One region of the Marinobacter sp. 1_MG-2023 genome, then DNA from elsewhere that is predicted to be linked to it. Evidence: predicted binding sites of a transcription regulator. Region 1 holds the regulator's gene; each other region holds the start of a gene.
The links. The regulator LexA, encoded in region 1, represses DNA repair genes until DNA is damaged. The targets are predictions, from matches to a motif close to CTGTNTNNNNANACAG.

Region 1 (7,025 bases):
TCACTTGGGGTTCCTGGCCGTAACGCCCCGGATGAACGTGTGTGCCACCTGAGAGCACCAGCCCGTCTAACATCGATACGTCTACGCGGGTGCCGGGGCGGATGTAGTAAGGGCGAACACCCTGCAATCTGAGGCCGAAACTGATCAACTGTTGCGCGACGCGCCTGCGGGCGGGACCGCTGATGCCAATTGTCAGGCCGGGCAAGTTGTTTTCTGTAAGGTCCTGTTCAGACATAGCCTTTGCTTTGTAGCCACTTTGCTGAAGTTTCCTGCCAGCTATGTGTGAGATTGCGCAGGCTGATCTTTCGGCTTTCCCGGAACAAGGCTCTCAGCTCCGCCAGATCGTCTGCATTATTGGCGATCTGCTCGACCACCACCCAGTCATTCCACACACTGGAGAAGTTCCATTCCGGATTGTCGATGTCACAGTCCGGCAATCGGTAGTGCAGAGTAGGCCTGCTCTTGATGCGTGGATCTTTGACGTACTGATCGAGAAGGGGTTTGTCCAGATGGGCAAACAAAGGCAAAAGGTCCAGAGCACGGTTGCGCGTAGGATTGGATTCCAGGTAGTCAACCATCATCTGGTGTTGGTCCGGCGAATAGCCCTCCGTCACCAGTAGGTCTGTATAGCGGCTGCTCCAGGGTTCGATATAGGGCGTGAACTTTCTGCTGATATCCAGTTGGTGGTGAGCTTTGAGCCAGTCATAGAGCACGGCAAAAGCCTGGAAATAGCGAATCAGTGTTGCTGGTGTAAGATCCGGTAGTTCCGGGTTCAACTGTAAGCCGAATGCAAAATAGATAGCCTCCCGGCTACCCAGTGCGCCGGCTTCGCGTAGCTCCTTGACCAGATATTCGATCTGTTGAATTTCGGAGAACGGTAAAGGAGGACTCACAATCTCTAGCGGAACAATGCGCTCAGCTGCCGCGTCGATAACCTCCATGGCTTGCCCGCCAAGTTCACGCAGTACCTCTGGAACTCTGTCATCCGTAAGATCGAACTCTTTCACCTGCTCGGAATCAAGTTCAATGATGAAATCACCCATCGATGTCTGAAGCTTGCTCACATAGCGGGATTCGAGTGTCGGGGTTCCATCGAGAAGTTCCGCAACGATACTGACAAGTTGCTCATACCCAAGCCCGGACAGTTCGATTTCAACACCGACACGGCGTTCTTTTCCATCGGTTGTTTTCAGTATGTCTGGCATTTTGCAGGACGTAGCGTTGTTCATAGGACTCACTGGGATGAATTTGCGATCTTTTTACCATATCACACTCACTTAAGAGCGTCGGTTAAGGGGTTGAAAGAAATTAGGGTGCGCGACTTTACACTGGATAAAACACTGTATATAGTCAAAACACTGTATAAACAAACAGGAATGCTGGCGGGCCGTATCTGCCAGCAGATATCAGACCCGGCATGTATAAGCCCTGCATGCAGCAAGCGGAGCAGCGCAACAATGAAGCTGACAGCAAGACAGACTCAGGTACTGGAAATTATTCGCCGATCCGTGGATGAAACCGGTTACCCGCCCACTCGCGCAGAAATAGCCGCAGAGCTTGGATTTCGTTCGGCGAATGCCGCTGAGGAACACCTGCGGGCACTGGCACGTAAGGGCGCTATTGAGATGGTGCCGGGTGCGAGCCGGGGCATACGTCTGCCAGAAGCCGCTGAAGATCTGGGGCTGCCTGTGATCGGTCAGGTGGCGGCGGGCAGTCCGATCCTGGCCCAGGAACATATTGAAGATCATTGTACGCTGAAGCCGGAGTTTTTCTCGCCTTCGGCCGATTATCTCCTGCGGGTCCGGGGCATGAGTATGAAGGACATCGGGATTCTTGACGGCGATCTTCTGGCAGTTCACAGCACTCAGGATGTGCATAACGGGCAGGTTGTTGTCGCCAGAGTGGGTGAGGAAGTGACTGTAAAGCGTTTCCGGAAAGAGGGTTCGAAGGTCTATCTGATTGCCGAAAATGAAGAGTTTGCGCCGATTGAAGTCGATCTTACGGAGCAGGAGCTGTTCATTGAAGGGCTGGGTGTAGGTGTTATCCGGCGCTCTGATCTGCACTGATCGGGCTGGTATAAACCACAGACGCATTGAAAAACGGGTGAATTATGGAACAGCTAAGCTTTAATCAGAACATGGCGTGGCAGCAAGCTATTTTACCTTGCCCTGTGCCGGAGTATACCGCCCGAAAGCAGCGCACAGTCATTCGGGCCCGGCATAAACCGGATATCAGGGAATCCGCGCCTGCTGGCAACGTTACGGAAATCATAATGCCAGAAGGGCAGGTGGAGAATTTTCAATTACTGTTGCCGATGCTGACTCAGCTTAACCAGGAAAAGCGCTGGCTGGCCTGGATTGATCCTCCCCAGGCGCTCGTGAGCAAGTGGCAGAAAATGCACGGGATTGTTGCTGGAGAGCTTTTGGTGCTGCGCTCTACCGCAGAGTACCCGGCACGTCAGCTTGCGGAAAGAGCCCTGAGCGCAGGTACCTGTCATGCGGTAGTGATGTGGACCCGTAAACTGGGTAAGACAGCCTTTGACTCTCTGCAGAAGGCTGCGGCGGAGGGCAACAGCCATGGTGTTGTGCTCCGGCAGCGGTAAAGCCTGCCTTCAGTGCAGAGTGTATGCGGGCTGAGCGTCTGAAGCGTCCAGCTCGTCTTCTTCCCAGTCAATGTCGTGAGTGATGTTGCCAGCGGCTTCTATTCCCGCGGCAATCATGGCTTTGGCAACAGACATATCCCGATCTTCCAGCATTTCGCGAGCTTCACCTGAAAAGGAAATTTTGACCAGCGGCTCACTGTCATCGTCGATGCGTCGCAGGGCATAGTCGCCGTTGCTTAGTTGTACAATTTCGAAAAACGATGGTGACATTTCATTAACCTTTATCATGTTGAGAACCGGAAGTAGCGGTGATTGCTGCAGTGATCGAGGGTAGTTACCACTCGCCGTGTTGCTCTTCCAGGTTGTCGGCAAACTGTTTTATCGCATTCATAGTCTTCAGGAGCGTTTGTGCGGAACGGTCGGGTCCTGCGTCAGCTGATACGGCAATGATATTTTCTGCATTAACCGTTTTTCGTGCTGCGGGCGGCCTGCTTTGAGTGGCTTCCAGCTGGTCAAGATAGTTCCACCAACTATCCGCCTCCTGCTCAAGAGCTCTTAATCTTCTGATTTCGGTGGCTTGTTCGCCGATCAGATTTGCCAACTCCCCCAATGTCGAAGGCTCCTCCGAACGCTTCTGGTAGAACCTGGTAATCATTATCAATAATAGCCGTCTTGCCCTTAGCAGGAGCTCGATAGAGCCCTGAATAGCCGCCTCATGCTGCAGTTTCTGCGCTGGAGCATGATTAGCATTTCCGCTATCGGCAAGCTTCTCCGGCATTTCCAGAAGCGTTCTTGCAAGAAACAGCTTTTGAGAAACCAGCGAATACCATTGAGATGCCATTGATCGTGTCTGCCGTGCATTTGGGGGCTTTCGTGCGTTCTCGATTGCGGGAATTTCTCCGCCCGAACTGCCCGTGAATAAAACAGCCCACCATTGTAGCATTCCAGCGCGCAGATTTCTTCAACCCTTAGCTCCAAGCCCCCAGGTGACAATAAAACACAAACATTCACTTGAAACGGCTGTTTGAATTTGGGAAAAAGCAGCATTGAATTTTGGGTTTTCGATTGTCTGGAGGGTTTGAAATGCGGGGCCAAGTTGTCGCATGTGTTGCAGTGCTTTCGCTCGGGTTTTCCGGGCAGGCGCTGTCAGGAGTATCGTTAGCGGAAGCAGAACGGCTCAAGCAGGATCTGACGCCGGTTGGTGCCGAGCGTTTGGCCAATGCCTCTGGCAGCATTCCCGAATGGACAGGTGGGCTGTCAGAAGCACCTGCAAGCTGGCGCAAGGGTCAGGTGGAGACAGATCCGTTTCCTCAAGATGAGACGTTGTTCGTAATAACATCGAACAATATGCACCTCTACAAGGATAAGCTCTCCGAAGGCTCTCTCCAGATGCTCCGTCAGTATGGCCCGGATTTTTTCATGCCGGTTTACCAGACTCGTCGCACAGCGGCGTTTCCGGAGCATGTGTACGACAAATTCTACGAGAACGCTCTGAGCGCTGAAGTACTGGATAACGGAAATGGTGTTCGCAACACGATCATGACCAGTCCGTTTCCGATCCCCGCAAACGGGCTCGAAGTTATATGGAACCATATTCTGCGTTACCGTGGTGAAGAGGTCTCGTTCCGAAGTGGCTCAGCCACGCCTCAGGTGGACGGTTCTTTTAACCCGGTAGTAAATCAATACGATTATTACTTTGCTTACAGCAAGAAGAATACAGAACTTGCCGATATCGATAACAAAATTTTCTACCTCAAGACCGATACGATCTCGCCCTCAACATTGGCAGGTACTATCACGCTTGTGCACGAAACACTGGATCAGGTTCGCTCGCCGCGTTTAGCCTGGCGCTATGATTCTGGATCTCGGCGCCTGAGGCGTTCTCCGAACCTGGCCTATGAGACAGATTTACCGAACTCGTCTTCTCTGCGTTCTGTTGACCAGAAAGATATGTATAACGGTGCTCCCAACCAGTATGACTGGGTTTTGAAAGGTAAGCGTGAGCTCTTTGTTCCTTATAACGCTTACAAGTTACACGATGAAGATGTCAGCCCGGATGATGTGATTCGCGCCGGTCACATTAACCAGCAGCTCACACGTTATGAACTACATCGGGTGTGGGTAGTTGAGGCAAAGCGTCGCACTGGTATCAAACATATCTACGACCGTCGTGTGTTCTATGTAGATGAAGATAGCTGGCAGATCCTCATGTCCGAAGAGTATGACGAAAACGGTGATTTGTGGCGGGTTTCCGAAGCTCACAATATCAGCTATTACCAAGAGCCTGTGTTCTGGACTACTATGGAGATGACGTACGACCTCAAGTCGAAGCGTTATTACATTGATGGTCTGGATGACAATTATCCGGCCTACGATTACAACCCCGGTTTTCGTGGCAGTGAGTTTACTGCTTCCTCTGCGAGAAGGGCTGCTCGCCGCTGATTGAGCTGTAGCGGTATGGAGCGCCGGCAATCGCTGGCGCTCCTCGGGGTCGTTCGTTCTTCATCTCTTTGTGCAAGGAGAAAACGTCATGGCCGACGCTCAAGATACTTTTCACTCCGATCCGCAGGCCTGTCTGGCAAGTTTCGATCAACTTATGGCGAAACTGGGTCGCGCTCTGGCCAAAGAGGACTGGGATGCTCTGGTCAGTCTCAACTCCGGGATAAAGACCACTATAGAGCCCATGATGGTTGCGCTTGAGGCTGGGCAGGTAGAACCGGAGCCCGTCCGGACACGGATTGAAGAGTTGCGTCAGTTTCTGGACGCAGCCGGAGAAGGTGCCGCTCGGTCCAAAGCTGAAGCGGAGCTGGCTCTAAAAGGCATGAACCGTAACCGCAGTGCAGCCAAGGCCTACCAAAATATTTCAACGTCTCGACCTAAATAGTGTCATAAAATTGACTCTACTGGCTTTACCGTCTTAAATACCGCACAAATCCCCAAAGAGATTCTTGTGAATGTCCAAAAATAACAAGGTTCTGGTGCTGAGTGAGGATGAGTCGAGGCTTCATGACTTGGCGACGATCCTGGAATTCATTGGCGAAGAGCAAGTGGTTGCAGGCGATGATGCCTGGGCGCTCCTTGAATCTGGAGATCAAGAGAGTCTTGCGGACATTTCCGTTGCCATCGTTAACGGTGTCGACACCGGTGTTGTAAAGACGATTGAATCTCTTTGTCGGGCTGCCCAGGGTGTTCCGTTGCTGGTGGTGGGTGATCCCGAACTGAAAGGCCTGGCGGAGACAGATTCTGCCCGCATAATTGCCCGCTTGGAATGGCCTCTGCATTACACGAAGTTTGTAGATTCACTTTATCGCGCTCAAATTTTCTATGATCAGTTCCGGCGCTCAAAGGAGCGGGGCCAGCAGCGTGGTCTGCAGTTGTTCCGCAGTCTGGTGGGTACCAGTCGCAAGGTTCAGCAAGTTCGCCAGCTTATGGAACAGGTTGCGGATAAGGATGTGAGCGTTCTGGTTACCGGGCCGTCGGGGACCGGCAAAGAAGTTGTCGCAAGAAACCTTCATTATCACTCTTCACGTCGTGACAAGCCGTTCGTGCCCGTTAACTGCGGCGCCATTCCCGCAGAGCTGCTTGAGAGCGAGCTTTTCGGGCATGAAAAGGGCGCGTTCACTGGTGCAATTACGGCGCGAGTCGGCCGTTTCGAACTGGCAGAAGGGGGCACCCTGTTTCTGGATGAGATCGGCGATATGCCGCTCAATATGCAGGTAAAAATACTTCGTGTGCTGCAAGAGCGGACATTCGAACGGGTGGGCAGTAACCGGACAATTTCTGCCGATGTGCGTGTTATCGCAGCGACTCACAAGCACCTTGAGGACATGATTGAATCGGGTGAGTTTCGAGAGGATCTCTACTATCGATTGAACGTTTTTCCGATTGAGGTACCGTCATTGCGGGATCGGGTGGAGGACATTCCACTGCTGATCAACGAGCTGATTTCCCGCATGGAGAAGGAAAAACGCGGTTCCTTACGCCTGAATTCGGCGGCGATCATGAGCCTGTGCCGGCACGACTGGCCGGGTAATGTTCGTGAGCTGGCGAATCTGGTTGAGCGGCTGGCAATCATGCATCCTTACTCGGTAATCGGGGTGCAGGAATTGCCAAAGAAGTTCAGGTATGTAGATGATTTCGATGAGAATCGGCCGGTTGAGGATTCGGGGATGCCTTCTGGTATTCCTGGCCTTGTGGGACTGGATTCTCCGGCTTTATTGCCAGTGAATGGTATTGATCTCAAGGATTATCTTTCGAACCTGGAGAGGCAACTGATCCAGCAGGCTTTGGACGAGGCAGGGGGGGTAGTTGCTCGGGCTGCGGAGAAGCTGCGGATTCGGCGGACTACGCTTGTGGAGAAGGTTCGGAAGTATGGGCTTCGGGAAGAGGAGGAGTCTGAGGAGTCCTGACCAATTACAGTTAG
Region 2 (7,025 bases), on a different contig from region 1:
ATCTGCCAGAACAGCCAGTTAAGCGTCTCGGTGCGTTTGGCTATATCCGAAGGCAGGAAATGGTCAAATTTTTCAGCCAGATAAAGCAGAATGGAGCCCGACTCAAATACCCGTACAGCAGGCTCCTGAGAGCAATCCAGTAACGCCGGGATCTTCGAATTCGGGTTAACGTCCACAAACCCGCTACTGAACTGTTCCCCCTCGTTAATGCGAACCAGCCAGGCGTCGTATTCAGCTTCATTGATACCCAGTTCCAGCAACTCTTCCAGCATAATCGTGACCTTCACACCGTTTGGTGTTGCCAGTGAGTAAAGCTGGAATGGATGCTTACCTACAGGCAAGTCTTGGTCATGAGTCGGACCTGCAACAGGGCGGTTGATATTCGAAAAAGCGCCGCCGCTTGCAGATTCCCACTTCCAGACCTTGGGTGGCGTGTAGCTGGAATCGCTCATATCTATGGATACTCCTTGTATGCTTATTATCAAGCCTGCATGCCGGCCATTCAGAATATTCAAGCAACTGGGTTGTGCATGCGAAACCCCGTGCTTCACTATAGGTTAAGCTATTCCAACAAAGGAACCGTACGTATGCCAATGATCGGTTGGATTTTTATACTCGTTGCCGTAGCCCTGGTTCTGGGCAGCCTTTTTATGCTCAGGGATTCCGCCAGCAAAATGTACATCCCGGAAGACAAACTGGAGAAGATTCGCAAGCGCAAGGCAGAGCTCGAAGCGCAGGAAAAAGCGGACGATGATTAGGGTTCTGCCAGATTCCAGACAAGCACATGCTCATCACCAACGCCAATAAGGCTATCACTGGCCAGGGAGAAGGTCATATCCTCAAGGCTAACGCGGGGCATGTGAAGACGAAAAGGGTTAGTACCAGCACGAACATCCCACAGCACAAGTTTGCCGCTATAGCCATAAAGCGCAAGCCAACGACCATCAGGGGATGCCGCGATAAGCCGGACACCACTGGCATCAGGCAAAACAGCGGAGTAAAGCAGGCTGCCCTTATCGGTATCCATGAGGTGTACACCAACCATCGGATCGGACTCCGGTCTCTCGATATCAAAGACCGTTGCCAACCACTCGCCCTTGGCCGAAACCAGCCCTCCGGAGCCTGTTTTGAAAGCACGAGGGTCCAGCTCTGGCCAGGAAGGAAGACCTTCGGGCATCGCAATGCGGGGTGGTACAGCAAACGAACGCAACACCTGGCCAGTATCCGGATCCAGCTCGGCAACGCCCTGGTCATCCTCTACCCATGGATTGGAACCGCCCTTTAACAACCTCTGATGGTTGACAAACCAGTCACTGCGCGGAACAGGCTGAGGCGATGACATTGTCAAGCCATCAAGTCGCCGAAAATCCCCCACCTTAAAAGAAGCCAATACAGGCCCACGTCCATCGACCCACCACTGTATCGTATCCAGTCTTGGCTGCTCACCCTCTGGAAAATCAAGGCTAACGACACCCTCCCCCTGGCGATAATGAAACAGGGTTAACTGCTCTCCAAAGGGATAACCGGTAAACCAGAGTTGTTCTCCGTCCAGGCTTGCATAAAGTTCATTAACACCGGCCTCTCCCTCCCACAGCACTTCAATGGCTGTCGCCTCCGGGGTCAGTCTCAGGAGTGCACTGATCCATAGCTCTTCCCCATCACGCTCAGCGCTTGCTTCTGCAACCAGAATCAAAGCGCCATCCGGTTGTTGCTGAACTGCACGAAGCATTAATGCCTGGCTATTACCAAGTCGATGGGCCAAGGGCTCGATCAGCTGCCCATTTGTAGAAGGAAAGCGCCAATCTACCGCAGGCAAGGTATCGGGTATCGGCACCGGCGAAATCCAAACACCCGGTGATTCTTCCAGGCGGATTGCACTATCGGGCAGTGCCTTGGTGATTGCATCCAATGTCGCCTGAAAAGTCTCCGCAGGTACCAGGTTCTGCGTAGTAAATTGGGGAGTATCGGCTAAAGCCAGAAAGCGTTTTCGATTCTCTAACGCGTGCTTGCGCTGGATCGTCACGGCAGTAACGGGTAGCCCCATCACAGGTTCAAGGTCCAGGATATCGTAGTCGTCGGTGCGGTAATTCTTGCCGTAGGGCTGTTCGCGGTAGTGACGAACTCGCTGAACGGGTTCGCGAAACTCTGGCACTTTTCGCATCGTTTCGGAGTATGCCTGAATGCTCGCACCGAGAAGCTGCAAACGGCGATCGCGTTCGTTGTCCGTCAGTGCGCCGTCCTCCACCGCTTGCTCAAGCTCCGGGCCGTAGACCTTGTTCACCATGGCCGCACGCAAACCCGGCTGGGCTGCAAGCATCAGCTGCACCCAGTCTTCCGGCAGATCGGCCCGTTGCAGCGCGGCTTCCTCAACCGGATACCCCAACTGCTCCCATACTTTCACAACAACAGGGCTTACAACTGAAAATGGCGCATCAACAAGAATGACTACAGCTTCTGAGGCTCTTTCCCGGCCTTCACCCATGATCAGAACCGGAGTGCGCAGTTTGCGCGGAGTATTTGGACTGAGCGCGCCCGAATCAGCCTCCAAACGCCAATCATCCTGAGAGCTGGAGGGAAATTCCATTTGAGCCTGAGCCGTACTGGTGAGCAATAGTGTTATCCATATCCACAACATTCGGGTTTTCATACCCGGCATTCTACCGCTCATCCAATATTCCTTTTAATGTCAATTATTCAGCGGTAAGCCAAATCCGTTCTTGCCGCCATAATGAAGTCGTTTTTGTGCAGTCCACCGATTGCATGGGTCCACCAGCTTACGGTCACCTTCCCATATTCCACAAGGATAGCCGGGTGATGGTCTTCGGCTTCAGCCAGCTCACCTACCTTGTTGGCAAAAGCCAGAGCCTGAGCAAAGTTCCTGAATTTAAATACCCTGCGCAATTGTTCTTCGCCATCCACATCAAGGATATCCCAGTCCTCGACATCTTTGTGCAGCACGCGTTTCTCTTCATCGGTTGCCCTTGGGGCGCCCGCACTACAAGCTTCACAGTGCTGTTCAGTCAGTCCACTCATGTATAACCTCCAAGCCTGATATTCCGGACTGTCCATACTTTCCCTGCTACAAGCGTGGGTTCCGTTACTCATTTTATCAACCCACTTCTTGAAATCAGCCCGCCTACAGAATACTGTATATTTAAACAGTATTCCGAGATTTCACCATGAGCGAACTTATTAACACGCTGATTCAGGATGCCCGTGTATGGCAGGGGCAACGGCACATCAAAAGCACTCAACCGGCAGAGCCAACCGGCTATCAGGCTCTGGACAACCAGCTTGGTGGCATAGGCTGGCCCAGGGGTGCGTTGAGTGAATGCCTGCTGGACGCCCCCGGTATTGGCGAGCTGACTCTGTTAATGCCGTTAATGCAGCGGCTGTCGCAGGCCGGTAAAACCGTGTTCTGGCTGAATCCTCCACATACGCCTTATGCTCCGGCGCTGGCTCGGGGGGATATCGACCTGAACCAGGTGATCATGGTCCATACCGAAGATAAAGGCGATTTTCTGTGGACGCTGGAAAACTGCCTGCGCTCTCCGGTTACCGGCCTTGTGATGGCCTGGCCGGGCAAGCTCGCGGCCCGCGAAATCCGGCGTTTACAGCTGGCAGCCGAAGCCGGCAGTAATGTTTGCGTGCTTTTTCGCGAACGTCGCTACGCTGAACAGAACTCCCCGGCTGCCTTGCGCCTTGAACTGGAGCCCGGCGAGCAACAGAGCCTTAACATAAATGTGCTGAAGCGCCGCGGCAGCTGGCCGGGCCAACACTGCTCGCTAGCTATAACTCACCGGGCGAACCTGCTCCACCATGAAGCGCCCCGTGTGGTTCAGGGTCCCTGGCCCACATTAGCCCGGTAATTTCCTATGCTCTGGCTGTACTTGCACTTCCCTCACCTGCTTCTGGATCACATTCGCCGCTCCAGTGAAAAAGCCTCTGCGCTGGTGATTGTGGAAGATTCCGGACAAAAAGTGATACAGGCCTGCCCAGCTGCCCGGGACCTGGGTGTGGGCGCCGGCATGCGCCTGAAAACAGCAGTCAGCCTGGTACCTGAGCTGGGCATAATAAGGGCAGATCAACAGCAGGAAGCCCGGATTCTCGAAGACCAGGCTCGCTGGCTATACCGTTATGCGGCTCATATTGTTCTGGTTCCACCAAACGGTTTGTTAGCTGAAATCGGCAGCCTGCAACGGTTGTACGGCGGCCTCCCGGCAGTATGGCAAACCCTGGAAGAGGTATTGCAGGAGCGCCGGCTTACGGCCTGGCCAGGTATTGGCCATACACCACTGGCAGCCCGCCTGATTGCACGGAGCGGCAAGGGAACATGCACGAGCGACAAAGGCCACACTCTGCAAGTCCTTGGCCAGATGCCTCTGCTGGCTGCAGAGTTTGACGAACGCACCTGCATCCGCTTGCAGCGGCTTGGGCTGAATACTCTGGCCGAGGTGTTCCGCTTACCACCGGCTGACATGGCGCGCCGGCTGTCCCCGGAAACCCTCGCATATATCCAGAAAATTCAGGGCTCCAGGCCTGACCCCCAGGCACCCTGGCAACCGCCCCATTACTTCCGGCAACAGGCAGATTTTGTACAAGACATTGAACAATCGCAGGGCTTACTGTTTCCGTTGCAACGTATTCTGTCCGAGCTGGAAAGAGACCTGTGCTGGCGCCAACAGGATACCGACTGCTTGCTGCTGGTTCTCGGGCACCGCCATGCAGAGCCAACGCGCCTGCGCATCCGCACCTCCGGCCCGGAACACCGGGCAGAAGCATTTCTCAGCCTGATCAGACTGCGATTTGAGCAACAACCCCTGCAAGCCCCGGTTATATCGCTACGCCTGACGGTTAAACGGTTTCTTGGGCGGGAAGCTCCGAGCGGGCAGGATCTTCTGGGCGAAAGCCAGGACCTGAACGAAGCCTGGCACACCTTGTTGAGCCGTCTGCAGGCACGGCTTGGTGAGAATGCTCTGAAGCAGCTTGCGCCCCAGGCAGATCACCGGCCCGAACGAGCATGGAGCGCGTCAGAGGTTCGGCGCACACAGCATGTTTTGACAACAGCCGCCAGCCACCTGCCTCAACGTCCCTTATGGCTTCTTCAGGGGCCGCAACCACTTACGGAAATTCCGCAGGTATGGTTTACCGGCCCGGAGCGAATCAGCGGTGGCTGGTGGGACGGTCAGAGGGTCCATCGGGATTATTACATTGCCCAACTGAATAACGGACAGCTTGCCTGGGTGTTCCGGGACGTGCGGGAAGGCTGGTTCGTACATGGATGGTTTGGCTGATGAGTGAGCCGTCTTACGCCGAGCTGTTCTGCTTCAGCAACTTCACCTTCCTGACCGGGGCATCTCATCCCCATGAGCTTGCGGAACGAGCCGCAGAGCTGGGATATACCGCACTGGCAATCACCGATGCCTGCTCGGTGGCCGGCATACCCCGTGCCTGGGCTGCGCTGAAAGAAAGCCCCGTAAAACTGATTACCGGCAGCCTGTTCGAGCTGGAGGACGCCCCGCCAGATGCCTGCACCCCCAGGTTTATTCTTCTGGCTCGTACCCGCAAAGGCTATGGCCAGCTTTGTCAGCTTATAACCACAGCTCGCCGCCGGGCAGAGAAAGGACAGTACCTGCTCTTCAGCCGGGATATGGAAACACATGCTCTGGATGACTGTCTGTGCCTGTGGTTGCCACCCGCGCCGGCTAACGCCAGCCCGGACCAGGCCCTGGCTTGCGGCGAATGGCTACTCCGACTGTTTGAGCATCGCCTCTGGATTGCCGCCGCCCGCACCCTTGAAGCCGGCGAAGACCAACAACTGGCCCGCGCCCGCTGGCTTTCCGAGCACTTGCGCTGTCCAGTTACCGCCACCGGCGAAGTTCACATGCACAGCCGGGAGCGCCAACCCTTGCAGGACGTACTCGCCGCCCTGCGCAATCACGCCAACCTGGAAAATGCCGGCCACTGTCTGTTTCAGAATGGTGAACGCTACCTGCGCCCACTACCGGTCCTGCAACGATTATTCCCCGAAAGCTGGCTGGAAGAATCTTTGCGTATAGCCCGGCAGTGCACCTTCGAACCCGGTAGCCTGCGCTACGAATACCCTCCGGACCTTGTACCGGAAGGAGAATCTCCCGCTGCTTATCTGAAACGTTTAACTCAAGAAGGCGAACGGCAGCGCTACCCGGAAGGTACTCCACTATCTGTTCAGTCCCTGATACGCAAAGAGCTGGGGCTGATTTCAGAAATGAAGTACGAACACTACTTTCTCACTATCCATGACATTGTTGCCTTTGCCCGCACCCGAAACATTCTGTGCCAGGGCCGTGGCTCTGCCGCTAACTCCGCCGTGTGCTATTGCCTGGGCATTACCGAAGTAAATCCAGCCCAGGTAGACCTGCTGTTTGAACGTTTTATCTCCAAAGACAGAAACGAGCCGCCGGATATCGACGTGGATTTTGAACACGAACGCCGGGAAGAAGTTATTCAGTACATCTACCAGCGCTACAGCCGGGAGCGGGCCGCGCTGGCAGCAACAGTGATCCGTTACCGTCCTCGCAGCGCCATTCGCGATGTAGGTAAAGCTCTCGGATTCGACCCGGCACTGGTGGAACAGTTACTGGAAGGCATCGACTGGCGTGATAAAGCCACCAACTGGCGCCAGCAGATTCTCGATAAACGCCTGACCCGAAACCCCAAAGTCGCCGATCAGTTCTTTACTTTGGTAAACACCCTGCTCGGTTTTCCCCGCCACTTGTCCCAACATGTAGGCGGCTTTGTGATCAGTTCCGGACCACTGGCCGAACTGGTGCCTGTCGAAAACGCTGCCATGTCTGACCGCACCGTTATCCAATGGGACAAAGACGACCTGGAAAGCCTGGGCCTGATGAAAGTGGACATACTCGCACTGGGCATGCTCACAGCCATCCGCAAAGCTCTGGAACTGATAAGCCAGCAAAAAGGCCGGCCCTTCCATATGCAGGACATACCCCAGGAAGACAGGGCCACCTACAAGATGCTGCAAA
Region 3 (7,025 bases), on a different contig from region 1:
CGAAGGGGATCGGGTAGAATTGTACCGTCCACTCCAGATTGACCCGAAACAGGCACGCCTGAACCGGGCCAAAAAGAAGCCGGTGGCAGATCAGTAGGCCGGTGTTTCGTCCAGAAGCTGAGCTTCATAGTGGGAGTAACTGTCACCCTCGTAATACACGATAATGCGTTGCTCTTCGATGAAGCCGCCGCGGCGCTGGAAGGTATACACGTAATACTCGCGCGAAGGATCGACCGGGTTGAGCATCAGGGGGCTGCCGAGTAGCGCCTGAACCTGGCTGCGGGGCATTCCTTCGTTGAGTTTTGTCAGCTCTTCATCGGTAACTATGTTGCCTTGCTGGACGTTGATCTTGTATACACCCGGGAACGAACAACCGGACAGAATAAGTGTAAGAATGAGAGCTGTGAGCTTTTGCATCGCCGGAGGAAATCCTCTATCTTGAAATCGCCTGCCAAGGGCAGGTGTGGCACGGGTTAACCGTTAAATGGCGGCTTCATCATACCGGAAGCCGTGAGGCACACCAAAGAGTGAATAGTAACATGGCATCTGAAAACGCCGAACTACGAAAAGTCGGTCTCAAAGTAACTCTGCCAAGAGTAAAAATCTTCAACATTCTGGAAAGCGCCAAGGACCATCACCTCAGCGCTGAGGACGTCTACAAGCGACTCCTGGATCAGGGTGATGATGTGGGGCTAGCCACTGTGTACCGGGTATTGACCCAGTTTGAGACAGCTGGCCTGGTATTGCGTCATAACTTTGAAGGCGGCCACGCAGTGTTCGAAATGGCGGGTGAAGATCACCACGATCACATGGTTTGTACCCAGACAGGGCAAGTGATCGAGTTTGTTGATGAGGTGATTGAGGCGCGTCAGCAGAAAATTGCGAAAGAGCATGGCTACGAAATTGTCGAGCACAGCCTGATTCTTTACGTTAAGCCCATTAAATCTTAAGTGCACAGCTTTTAGCAGATGAAGAGAAAAAAGGGGCAGGCCGTGAAGCCTGCCCCAACAGCTCTCAGGGTCGAGAGGGGGAATTAATGGTTCCCATCACTTCAGTGATGAGTCGCCTGTCCTTTGGAAAACATTTCTGTGGCGTGGGCAATGGTATGCTCGGTCATATCTACGCCGCCCAGCATTCTTGCAACCTCACTGATTCTTCCCTTGTCATCCAGGGATTCGATCTTCGAGAAAGTCGCTTCCTGGCGAGTGAATTTACTGACGAACAAATGCTGGTGGCACTGGGCCGCAACCTGCGGCAAGTGCGTTACGCAGATCACCTGGCCGTTATCCCCAAGAGACCTTAGTAGTTTACCAACGACCTCTGCGGTGCCTCCGCCTATACCTACGTCGACTTCGTCAAATATCAGAGTCGGAGTTGTCGATGTTTGTGCAACCACTACCTGAATCGCCAGGCTGATTCGTGACAGTTCTCCCCCGGAAGCAACCTTGGCCAGTGGTCGTGCCGGTTGTCCCGCGTTAGCACTAACGAGGAACTCTACTTCTTCCAGGCCGTGTGGCGCTGGTTCGTCCTGGCTGTTGCGGTGAAGCTGTGTAATGAACTGCACCGCCGGCATGCTTAGCTGAACCAGTTCGCTGGCAATGCGCTGATCCAGTTCCAGGGCTGCTTTGGCCCGGGCTTCGGAAAGCTCGCCAGCCAGTTTGTCGAAACTTTTGCGTTGGATTTCCAGCTCTGCCTCAAGTTTTTCCAGGCTACCTTCGCCGCCATCAAGCTCCGCTAACTCCGCGCTTAACCGTTCGTGAAACTCTGGTAGTTCTTCCGGGTTGATGCGGTGTTTGCGGGCCATCTGGTAAATGGCGCTGAGCCTCTCTTCAACGTCTGCCAAGCGCGCGGGATCTGCTTCATAGTCATCCACGAAATGACGGAGGTTGTCGCCCGCTTCGCTGATCTGGATCTGGGCCTCATTGAGCATCTGGATTGTGTCGGCCAGCGCGGGGATCGCAACAGGAAGTTGTTCCAGTTGCTGTAATGCCTGGCGAACGAGACCTGCTGCGCTGGTTTCATCTTCTGTGCACAGAAGTGCTGCCTGATGGCTGCTGTGCATAATTGCATCGGCCTGACTCAGTTGCTCCTGCTCTTGCTCCAGCTGCTTTTGCTCGCTGCTTTCAAGTGCCAGGCGGTCGAGCTCTTCAACCTGGTAGCGTAGAAGTTGCAGTCTGGCTTCAGATTCTTCTGCATTCTGCTGACGCTCGGCCAGCTTTCCGCGAATCTGGTTCCAGGATTTCCACGCTTCGCGGGTCTGGCTGGCGAGGTCTTCTGCGCCTGCAAACTCGTCGACTAACTTGCGGTGTGTTTCTTTGCGCAGGAGCGATTGATGCTGGTGCTGGCTGTGAATGTCCATCAGCAGCCCGCCCAGGTCTTTCAGGTGGCCGAGAGGGCAGGGCTGGCCGTTAATATAGGCCCGTGAGCGCCCATCTTTACTGATTACGCGGCGTAAAATGCAGTCGCTCTCGTCATCCAGTTCATGGCTTTCCAGCCATTGCAGGGCCTCGGAGATCCCTGAAACGTCAAATGTCGCGGTGATGTCTGCGCGTTTTGCGCCATGCCGTACAGTTCCTGCATCAGCTCGTCCGCCCATGGCAAGCCCCAGAGCATCCAGCACAATAGATTTGCCTGCACCGGTTTCGCCGGTGAGGGCTGTCATGCCTTTACCGAATTGTAGTTCTACCCTTTCGGCAATCGCGTAATTGGAAACCGTTAGCTGTGTAAGCATGCAGAAAACCTCCGCCTTCAAAAGATACTGTTTGAACATACAGTAACTGTGAATATATACAGGGATTTTGATGTTTGCAAACACACGGATGAGATTTTCTTCGGGAATGCAGGCTTTGATGGTTGAAACCTCAGCGGTGGGCCCCATATTCCTTCGCAATACATTCTTCCGGCTCTGCGGGGCTGGAGCCTATGTTCAATAGGTCGCGTTTAAACCGACCTCCGAAGATCTGGCAGGAGTAGTCATGAGTACCGACGAAAACCGCAATGAGCAGGTGGACGAACTGAATGAGGCTGCGGAAGCGGCTGCCGAGGAAGCTCAGGATATCGAGCAAGGTGAGGAGTCCGAGCTGGAAGCGTTGAAGGCGCAGGTTCAGGACTCGCAGGAGCAGATGCTGCGCATGCAGGCCGAGATGCAAAACGTGCGTCGTCGCGCCGAGATGGATGTTGAGAAAGCGCACAAGTTTGCGTTGGAAAAATTCGTCAAAGAGCTGTTGCCTGTGGCCGACAGCCTTGAGAAGGCCGTTGAGAGCACGGAAGGCAAGGAGAATGCCGGTGATTTGGTGGCGTCTATTCGCCAGGGTGTCGAAATGACGCTAAGCCTGCTCGAATCGAGCCTGAAAAAGTTCAACGTCGAGCCGTTGAATCCGGTTGGTGAACCGTTCGATCCTCAACAACATGAGGCTATGTCCATGGTGCCGGCACCGGACGCCGAACCGAATAGCGTGGTGGCTGTGGTGCAAAAAGGCTACCTGCTGAATGGGCGCGTGGTACGGCCGGCAATGGTTATGGTGGCGAAGGCTCAGGATGCACCAAAAATTGATGAGCAGGCTTGAAAAATCAGCCGAAGCGCCAATATAGCCTTTAAACAGCAGCAGCCGGAGTAGATGTTTCCGGACAACTATTCAGTACAGCATTCAGAAGAACTGGAGTGATTCAATGAGCAAGATTATCGGTATTGACCTTGGAACGACCAACTCATGCGTAGCCATCATGGATGGCGACAAAGTACGGGTCATCGAAAACGCAGAGGGTGATCGCACCACCCCTTCCATCATCGCTTACACAGATGACAACGAAACCCTCGTGGGTCAGTCGGCCAAGCGCCAGGCTGTTACCAACCCCCACAACACTATTTATGCCATTAAGCGTCTGATTGGTCGTCGCTTCAAAGACGACGTTGTTCAGAAAGACATTAAAATGGTGCCTTACAAAATCGCCGAGGCGGATAACGGTGATGCGTGGGTAGAAGTTAAAGGTCAGAAAATGGCCCCGCCTCAGGTATCTGCAGAAATCCTGAAGAAGATGAAGAAGACTGCAGAAGATTACCTGGGTGAGAAAGTGACCGAAGCGGTAATCACTGTGCCGGCCTACTTTAACGACAGTCAGCGCCAGGCTACAAAAGATGCGGGCAAGATCGCCGGTCTGGAAGTGAAGCGCATCATCAACGAGCCGACTGCTGCAGCCCTGGCCTATGGTCTGGACAAGAAGAGCGGTGATCGTACTGTTGCGGTTTATGACCTGGGTGGCGGTACTTTCGACCTTTCCATTATCGAAATTGCAGATGTCGACGGCGAGCACCAGTTCGAAGTGTTGGCAACCAACGGTGACACCTTCCTGGGTGGTGAAGATTTCGATATGAAAATTATCGAATTCCTGGCCGACCAGTTCAAGAAAGACAGTGGAATCGATTTGCGCGGTGACTCTCTGGCCATGCAGCGCCTGAAAGAAGCTGGTGAGAAGGCGAAGATCGAGCTTTCCAGCAGTCAGCAGACCGATGTGAACCTGCCGTACGTTACTGCAGACGCCAGCGGTCCCAAGCACATGAACGTGAAGCTGACCCGTGCCAAGCTTGAGTCTCTGGTTGAAGAGCTTGTTCAGCGTAGCCTGGAGCCGTGTAAGGTCGCTCTGCAAGATGCAGGCATGAAGGCTGGCGATATCGACGAGGTTATACTTGTTGGTGGTCAGACCCGTATGCCGCTGGTGCAGGAAAAGGTTAAGGATTTCTTTGGCAAAGAAGCTCGTAAGGACGTTAACCCGGACGAAGCCGTTGCCATGGGTGCTGCGATTCAGGCAGCCGTACTTTCTGGTGATGTGAAAGACGTGCTACTGCTGGATGTGACTCCGCTGACCCTGGGTATTGAAACCATGGGTGGCGTAGCGACACCGCTGATCGACAAGAACACTACGATTCCTACCAAGAAATCGCAGACCTTCTCAACAGCGGATGATAGCCAGACAGCCGTAACCATTCACGTTGTTCAGGGTGAGCGGAAGCAGGCGACACAGAACAAATCACTGGGTCGTTTTGACCTGGCTGACATCCCGCCCGCACCGCGTGGCGTGCCGCAGATCGAAGTAACTTTCGATATTGATGCTAACGGTATTCTGAACGTGTCTGCGAAAGACAAGGCTACTGGCAAAGAGCAGTCTATTGTCATCAAGGCCTCTTCCGGCTTGAACGATGATGAAATCGAGAAGATGGTCCAGGATGCTGAGGCGAACGCTGAAGAGGATCGCAAGTTCGAGGAGCTGGTCCAGGTTCGCAACCAGGGCGACGCCATGGTTCACGCGGTTCGCAAGACTCTGAAAGATGCCGGCGACAAAGTCAGCGACAGCGAGAAAGAGTCGATTGAAGCGTCTATCAAGGAACTGGAAGAAGCACTTGCCGGTTCTGACAAAGACGACATCGAAGCTAAAACCCAGAAGCTGACTGAAGTTTCAGGTGAGCTGGCTCAAAAGATGTATGCAGATCAGGATGGTCAGGCGCAGCAGGCAGGCGGCCAGGAAGATGCGCAGTCCCAGGCTTCTGATGACGCAGTAGATGCCGAGTTTGAAGAAGTTAAAGACGACGACAAGAAGTAATTCTGACGTACATCAGGTAGTTGGAAAACGCGGAGTTTCTCCGCGTTTTCCGCGTTTAAATAACAGGGTTTTAGAAGCATGGCCAAGCGCGATTATTACGACATTCTCGGAATTTCCCGGGACGCGGATGAGAAAGAAATAAAGCGGGCGTATCGAAAGCTCGCAATGAAGTACCATCCTGACCGTAACCCGGAAGACAAAGACGCTGAGAACAAGTTTAAAGATGCCAGCGAAGCCTACGAAATACTGGCGGACCAGTCCAAGCGGGCTGCCTACGACCAATTTGGTCATGCTGGCGTAGATGGTCAGGCCGGTGGTGGCTTCGGAGGTGGCGGTGGTAACTTCTCCGACATCTTTGGTGACGTGTTTGGTGATATTTTCGGAGGTGGCGGTGGCCGTGGGCGTAGCACCCGCGGTTCGGACCTGCGGTACACCCTGGAGCTGGACCTCGAAGAGGCGGTGAAAGGCAAGACAGTTAAAATCACCATCCCTGGACACAGGGAGTGTGAAGTGTGTGACGGCAGTGGGGCGGAAAAAGGTTCGCGCCCTGAAACCTGCGGTACCTGTAAGGGTATGGGGCAGGTGCGTATGCAGCAGGGCTTCTTTACGGTGCAGCAGGCCTGCCCCACCTGTCGGGGATCTGGCCAGATTATCAAGAACCCCTGTAAGGCCTGCCACGGCCAGGGCAGAGTGCAGGAAGAAAAGACCCTCTCGGTAAAAGTGCCCCCGGGCGTTGATACCGGTGATCGTATCCGGCTTTCGGGCGAAGGCGAAATGGGTGTTGACGGAGGGCCTCCCGGAGATCTGTATGTGCAGATGTCGGTTCGGGAACATTCGATCTTCACCCGTGATGGTCGTAATCTGTATTGCGAAGTGCCGATCAGTATTGTTGATGCTGCCCTGGGTGGTGAGCTTGAAGTGCCGACACTGGATGGTCGGGTGAAGCTTCGTATTCCAGCCGAAACCCAGACCGGAAAGCTTTTCCGGTTGCGGAACAAGGGTGTTAGCCCGGTTCGTGGAGGCCCTTCGGGTGACTTGCTGTGTCGTGTAACGGTGGAAACGCCTGTTAACCTGACCAAGCGCCAGAAGGAGTTGCTCAATGAGTTCCAGGAAGCCCTTGACGGCAGCAGCACTACCAATCACGCACCGAAGAAAACGTCGTGGTTTGAGGGTGTTAAGAGCTTCTTCGACGAAATGAAATTCTGATCAGTTTGATATAGGGAAAGGTCATGAGGGTAGCAATCATCGGCGCCGCTGGGCGCATGGGCAAGGTGCTGATTGAAGCGGTTGACGGTACAGAAGGGCTTGAGCTCGGCGCTGCTGTCGTTGAACCGGGTAGCACCCTGATTGGTGCCGACGCCGGCGAAATGAGCAGTATCGGGAAAACCGGTGTCAAAATGGCGGGTACTCTGGCAGATGTAAAAGACGAC

Region 2: a site for LexA is predicted at 3,147-3,162, ahead of imuA (translesion DNA synthesis-associated protein ImuA). Genes of this name have one in related genera too.
Region 3: a site for LexA is predicted at 2,759-2,774, ahead of recN (DNA repair protein RecN). Genes of this name have one in related genera too.

The regions. Positions count from the first base shown of each region.
Region 1 is NZ_JAUOST010000002.1:355,147-362,171, reverse strand. It holds gene Q4606_RS07830 (gamma-glutamyl-gamma-aminobutyrate hydrolase family protein) at 1-235, opposite strand, end outside; gene Q4606_RS07825 (amidoligase family protein) at 228-1,229, opposite strand; gene lexA (transcriptional repressor LexA) at 1,458-2,066, shown strand; gene Q4606_RS07815 (cell division inhibitor SulA) at 2,111-2,602, shown strand; gene Q4606_RS07810 (hypothetical protein) at 2,612-2,872, opposite strand; gene Q4606_RS07805 (DUF6586 family protein) at 2,937-3,443, opposite strand; gene Q4606_RS07800 (DUF1329 domain-containing protein) at 3,686-5,044, shown strand; gene Q4606_RS07795 (SOS cell division inhibitor) at 5,133-5,486, shown strand; gene Q4606_RS07790 (sigma-54 dependent transcriptional regulator) at 5,557-7,011, shown strand.
Region 2 is NZ_JAUOST010000010.1:21,549-28,573, reverse strand. It holds gene yghU (glutathione-dependent disulfide-bond oxidoreductase) at 1-452, opposite strand, end outside; gene Q4606_RS17430 (DUF2897 family protein) at 588-758, shown strand; gene Q4606_RS17425 (WD40 repeat domain-containing protein) at 755-2,668, opposite strand; gene Q4606_RS17420 (4a-hydroxytetrahydrobiopterin dehydratase) at 2,695-3,033, opposite strand; gene imuA (translesion DNA synthesis-associated protein ImuA) at 3,180-3,869, shown strand; gene Q4606_RS17410 (DNA polymerase Y family protein) at 3,876-5,294, shown strand; gene Q4606_RS17405 (error-prone DNA polymerase) at 5,294-7,025, shown strand, end outside.
Region 3 is NZ_JAUOST010000001.1:482,172-489,196, forward strand. It holds gene Q4606_RS02195 (RnfH family protein) at 1-97, shown strand, start outside; gene Q4606_RS02200 (outer membrane protein assembly factor BamE) at 91-417, opposite strand; gene fur (ferric iron uptake transcriptional regulator) at 540-950, shown strand; gene recN (DNA repair protein RecN) at 1,052-2,731, opposite strand; gene grpE (nucleotide exchange factor GrpE) at 2,976-3,566, shown strand; gene dnaK (molecular chaperone DnaK) at 3,670-5,595, shown strand; gene dnaJ (molecular chaperone DnaJ) at 5,674-6,801, shown strand; gene dapB (4-hydroxy-tetrahydrodipicolinate reductase) at 6,825-7,025, shown strand, end outside.